One region of the [Limnothrix rosea] IAM M-220 genome, then DNA from elsewhere that is predicted to be linked to it. Evidence: predicted binding sites of a transcription regulator. Region 1 holds the regulator's gene; the other holds the start of a gene.
What was found. The regulator NtcA, encoded in region 1, controls nitrogen genes in cyanobacteria. The targets are predictions, from matches to a motif close to TTTGTANCNNNNGNTACAAA.

Region 1 (3,188 bases):
GGAACCCAAAAAAAACTGATATCTGGTCACTGATAACTGGTCACTGATAACTGGTCACTGATATCTGGTCACTGATAACTGACACCTGACCCTACATACCCATAATTTCGTAACCAGAATCCACATAAATAATCTGACCCGTGATGCCACTAGACAAATCACTACAAAGGAATGCCGCCGTATTGCCCACTTCCGTTTGAGTCACCGTCCGTCGCAAAGGCGCAGTCGCCTCCACATGGTGAATCATATCCAGAATGCCCCCCACCGCCGAAGAAGCCAACGTCCGAATCGGGCCAGCAGAAATACCATTGACGCGAATATTACTAGGGCCTAGATCCGCCGCAAGGTAACGAACACTCATTTCCAGCGCAGACTTCGCCACACCCATCACGTTGTAATTAGGAATCACTTTGACACCACCAAGATAAGTCATGGTGACGATCGCCCCCCCATCCGTCATGACTTCCTTTGCACCACGAGCCAAACGCGTAAGAGAATAGGAACTAATATCAAGAGCCGTCTGGAAACCAGCCCGGGAAGTATCACTAAACTCACCCGTTAAATCTTCACGGTGGGCAAAAGCCAAACAGTGGATGAGGATATCGAGCTTACCCCAATCTTGTTTGACCGCTTCAAACACTTGATCCACCTGCTCATCGTCCTGAACATTACAAGGCAGAAATAGCGTGGGATTAAGGGGCTCAACCAGTTTGCCGACTTTTTTCTCAAAACGACCTTTATCGTCGGGTAAATAAGTTACGCCAATGTTTGCGCCTGCCGCGTGGAGCTGTTGCGCAATGCCCCAAGCAATAGATTTATTATTTGCAATCCCTGTGACAAGGGCGTTTTTTCCAGTTAGATCAAGCATAAAGGTTCCCAAGTTTCTTAAAAATTCGGTCGAGCTAGAGCGAGTCCCATTACACCAATAGACCCCCTAGCCATTCGCTACTTTACGGCAAAACAGTGCAAAATCTTCAGAATCACAAGAGACATTGCCCTGAAAACCATAATTAATTTGAAGCAAAAATTACAAAGTACTATACCAGAGTAAGATTTAGTTAAGAGAATTCATCGTCATACTAAAGTCCCCACCAGTAAGTGTATTTTCCCGAATGGGGGATATCCTTCCAGATGTGAGTCTATGATCTATAACTCTGATACTGCCCAAAGCGATTTTTATCCGAATCAAGTCCCTGAATTACCCGTGAATCAAATTACTGATCTGGCTGCTGCTTTCCGACAATTCCACAGTGGCCCATTTCCTCCCGTTGTTGAAAATTATGATCGCGGTAAAACGATTTTTTTTCCTGGTGACCCGGCTGAGCGGGTTTATTTTTTATTAAAAGGTGCGGTGCGTCTCTCCCGGGTGTATGAAGCTGGGGAAGAGATTACGGTGGCGTTGCTCCGGGAAAATAGTGTGTTTGGTGTGTTGTCCCTGTTAACGGGTCAAAAGTCGGATCGTTTTTATCACGCAGTGGCCTTTACGCCTGTGGAGCTTTTGTCTGCGCCGATTGAACAGGTACAAAAGGCGTTACAGGAGCATCCTGAATTGTCGATGTTGATGCTGCGGGGACTGTCTTCGCGGATTTTACAAACGGAGATGATGATTGAGACTTTAGCGCACCGGGACATGGGATCGCGTTTGGTGAGTTTTCTGTTAATTCTCTGTCGCGATTTTGGGGTGCCGACGGAAGAGGGGATCCGTGTGGATCTGAAGCTCTCTCACCAAGCGATCGCCGAAGCGATCGGGTCAACGCGGGTAACGGTGACGAGATTACTCGGAGAACTGCGCGAAAAAAACATGATTTCGATTTATAAGAAAAAAATTACAGTGCATGACCCAGTAAATCTGAGCCAACAGTTCGCTTAACGCTACAGTAATAACGTTACGGTTGTATTTGTGGTGTGAGACAATTTGTGTCATTAAATGACTAGTGCTTTTGTACTGATATTTTCGGTCTTGATACTAGGCGGTATCCTTGCGGCTTTGGGCGATCGCCTTGGTAGCAAAGTGGGTAAGGCTCGCTTAAGCCTGTTCAATTTACGCCCCAAACAAACTGCCGTAGTGGTCACGGTAATGACGGGTACAGTGATTGCTGCTAGTACATTAGGGTTACTATTTGGTCTTAGTAAGTCCCTACGCCAAGGGGTCTTTCAGTTGGACAAAATTTTGGCGCAACGTCGCCAAGAACTGGAGGAGATTACTGATGCGAAGCAACAAATCGAGGCAGAACTAGACTTAGCCCGCCAAGATCAATTGGCGGCTCAAACTGAGCTAGAGGGTATCGAAGCAAAGTTTGCCACGGCCCAGTCCCAGCTCACTACTTTCCGGGATCAAGCCGCTCTTCTAGAGGAAGAGATTGAAGCGCTTGCGGCAGAGCAACGGGATTTAAAGACACAGCGGGATCAGCTTGCGACCCAAAGTGAAATGTTACAGACTAAGGTGAGTGAGCAAAACGAGATTATTGAAGCGCGTTCTAGCCAAATCGCCTCCCTCGAATCCCAGCGCCAAGGGCTACAAAATGAAATTAATAGTCGCGATCAGACCATTGCCAGCCTTGACCAGGCGATCGCCGACAAAGACCAAATTTTACAAAATGTCGAGTCCCAGATCTTCCGATTACAAGAACAAATCGATATTTTAGAAGCCAGCTACATCAATTTTCGCAGCGGTAATGTTGCCCTCACAACGGGTCAAGTATTAGCCTTTGGTGTCGTACGAATTTTAGACCGTGACGTGGTCAATCAAGCCGTAGATGAACTACTACGGGAAGCAAACCGCAATGCCATTTTGGCCACAAGGGGTCGTAATCCTGACTTTGATGAGCGAGTGGTACAAATCACCAACACACAGGTTCAAAATCTCGCTGACGAAATTGAAGATGGACGTGACTACGTCGTACGCTTGTTAGCTGCCGGTAATTATCTACAGGGAGAAAGTCAGGTGCAAGTCTTTGCTGATGCGGTCTTGCGAGAAGACGTTTTTGATGCCGGTGAGGTGATTGCGGCCATTTCACTAGAAAACCTCAGCATCCAAAACCCCACAGCCGCCCGTCAACCCATTGATTTTCTTTTAGGGGCGGCGCAGTTCCAAGCGCGTCAAGCCGGTATTCTGGGTGATATCCAAGTGAGAGACGGTGATCTTAGCCATATTATTGCCTTTGCCGATGCTATTAATGAGTCCCTTG
Region 2 (3,188 bases), on a different contig from region 1:
CTGGTTGCATCGATCAAAGCCGGGTGGGCATGGCCCAAAGTACAAGTGGCGATCCCCGCGACAAAATCCAGATAACTTTTGCCCTCCGTATCCCACAGACGACACCCCTCCCCACGGGCGATCGCCACCGGGAAACGTCCGTAAGTATTCATCACATACTGATTAAAATCAGCAGGGTCAAAGGTTTTGACAGGGGCATGGTCAAGTATCGTTTGTGGACTCACGAGCTACTCCTTTTTTATTACGACAAGGAATCCGGAAAAAGACTTAAAGTCACCACACCCTTCATCAAAACCAATAGCACAGGCGGAGTCATGGGAAGTGGCAGCATCAAGCGCAAGAATATGTTGTATTGAGTTTAATCCAAATTACAGACCAGCGAGAGTCAAAGGTCATGATTACTTGAGGTTAAAGAAACGTGTATAGCATCCAGCAACAATATCTACGACTCAAAAAACAATTATTAGTGGGCAGCTTTTCACTGCTTGGCCTTTGTCTCGGTGGCGCGACTTGGTACAAAGTTGTCGAACAGTGGTCGATGTCGGATGCGATTTACATGACCTTAATTTCCATCTCCACCGTTGGTTTTGGAGAAGTACGTCCCCTAGATAGCGATCGCCTCAGATTTTTTACAATCACCCTAATCGTCCTAGGGGTCATTAATATTGGATATATCGTCAACCGCTTTACCGAAGCGATTATTGGTGGCTACGTACAGGAGTGGCGAAAATTGCAAGAACAACAAAAACGCATTGATAGCCTTCAGGAGCACTACATTATCTGTGGTCTCGGCAGAACAGGCATGCAAGTTGCCAAGGAATTTTTTGAAGAAAATATCCCCTTTGTCGTCATCGATTCCAACCCCGAACAAATCGCCGCCGCCCGCAAACTTGGCTACACCTGTATCGAAGGCGATGCCACCCTCGACGAATCCCTATATGCCGCCAAAATAGAACAGGCCGCCTGCCTCGTGGCCGCACTCCGCTCAGATGCCGAAAATCTCTACACCGTCCTCTCCGCAAAAACCCTATGCGAGAAAAAAAAACTGCGAACCGTTGCCCGCGCCAGCACCGAAGAAGGCCTCCGCAAATTAAAACGAGCGGGTGCTGATGAGGTTGTCTCGCCCTATATCACCGGTGGTCGCCGACTAGCCGCCTCTGCCCTACGCCCCCAAGTGATGGATTTTGTCGATGGACTCTTTACCGGAAGCGAAAAATCCTATTACATCGAAGAAATTCGACTAGACCAAGAATGCGGCGAATACATTGGTAAAACTTTAATCGAAGCGCGCCTGAGGGTACAATCTGGGGCTTTAGTGTTAGCCATTCGTCGTAGTGATCGGGGTCAATTTGAGGGTAAGCTGATCCCCGGCCCCACAGGCGAAACGATGCTGATGTTCGATGACACCCTCATTTGTATGGGCACACCGGAACAGCTCCGGAAATTAAATAATCTACTGTTACCGAAGCGAACCAAAGATCAACTGCGCATGCCTGAACGTGAACCATAATTTCTCCTATGAATATGGCGATCGCCCCAAAAGTCATTAATCCCTAAAAAATGTAATTACTTTAGTCAAGTCGATGTAAAAGAATTGATACAAACTTTTGTTAATATTGATACCAACCGAGAATTTTTGAGAGGAACCGACCTACCATGACCGATAAAAAAATTGCTATTTCTCCATCTATTTTGTCCGCTGACTTTAGCCGTCTCGGAGAAGAAATCAAAGCTGTAGACGAAGCTGGCGCAGACTGGATCCACGTTGATGTCATGGATGGTCGTTTCGTTCCCAACATCACCATTGGCCCCTTAATCGTTGAGGCAATTCGCCCCTACACCAAAAAGCCCCTAGACGTACACCTGATGATCGTTGAACCCGAAAAGTACGTCGCGAATTTTGCAAAAGCTGGCGCTGATATTATTTCTGTCCACGCTGAGCACACAGCTTCTCCTCACCTCCACCGCACCCTCTGCCAAATCCGTGAATTAGGCAAAAAGTCTGGCGTTGTCCTCAATCCCTCTACTCCCCTCGACATCATTGAGCATGTGCTTGATGTGTGTGACCTCATTCTCATCATGAGTGTGAACCCCGGTTTTGGCGGTCAGAGCTTCATCCCTTCCATGGTTTCGAAGATCCAAAAGCTCCGCGCTATGTGTGATGAGCGTGGTCTTGATCCTTGGATCGAAGTTGACGGCGGCATCAAGCCCAACAATGCATGGCAAGTGATTGATGCTGGTGCTAATGCAATTGTGGCTGGCTCTGCAGTATTCAAAGCTGACGACTACGCAACTGCTATTGAAGGCATCCGTAATAGCAAGAAGCCTGAAGCTGTTGCAGCATAGGTCTTTTGCTCCACTCCAGATTTAAAAATCATCCTTGAAACAGTAAAGGGAAAGCTTTCTAGCCTTCCCTTTTTTATTAGATGAAATTGAGTTTTGAAGGTTTTGCCTTAACCCAAGCGACGCTTTAATAATGGCTGAATCAACGTTAGGGCGATCGCGCTAAATACAGTTAGAAGACCAAGCACTGCCGTAAAGTTCAAATCCGCCCAAGGGGAACTAAACACCACACTATTTAAAGACCAGTCAGCGTTCATATATAAATAGCGAATTGGTTCGATCGCATAGGTGAGAGGATTTAGGCTAGCGACAATTTGCAGCCAGTTTGCCATAAAATCCAGAGGTGCAAGGGCAGTACTCGCAAAAAGCAAAGGCAAATTTGTCACGAAAATTACAGCGATTAATTCAATATGTCCCGGCAGGGCGAAAGCAAGACCTAGACTCAAAGCCGTAACGCTGAGGACAATCAGAAAAACAACTAAGGCGATCGCCCCCAAACCAGCGAGAGAAGGTAAACCCGCACCCAGCAAAGCACTCGCCCCAACAATCACCGCTGTTTGAATTAACGTCAGCCCCATAATATAAACCGTCGAAGCCGCAACAATCGAGTAACGCGTAGAGAGAGGCGCGACTAAAAGGCGATTCAAAAAACCAAACTCACGGTCAAACATCACCGGCAAACCAGCATTTAATGCCCCCGAAAAAGCCGTAAACACAATAATCCCCGGCGCGAGAAACTGAGCATAATTAATATCATTACCAAACAATCCCTGCGGAGCCTTATAAAAAAGTGCCCCGAAAAGCACCAACCACATAAACGGCTGCACAATTCCCGCGATCAAAGT

Region 2: rpe (ribulose-phosphate 3-epimerase) is a predicted target of NtcA. The motif match lies at 1,607-1,626, and genes of this name have one in related genera.

The regions. Positions count from the first base shown of each region.
Region 1 is NZ_MRBY01000002.1:114,853-118,040, reverse strand. Features, by position in the region: gene fabI (enoyl-ACP reductase FabI) at 92-868, opposite strand; gene ntcA (global nitrogen regulator NtcA) at 1,142-1,870, shown strand; gene NIES208_RS01805 (DUF3084 domain-containing protein) at 1,928-3,188, shown strand, end outside.
Region 2 is NZ_MRBY01000073.1:10,017-13,204, forward strand. Features, by position in the region: gene NIES208_RS17555 (aspartate aminotransferase family protein) at 1-224, opposite strand, end outside; gene NIES208_RS17560 (potassium channel family protein) at 419-1,510, shown strand; gene rpe (ribulose-phosphate 3-epimerase) at 1,657-2,346, shown strand; gene NIES208_RS17570 (ABC transporter permease) at 2,454-3,188, opposite strand, start outside.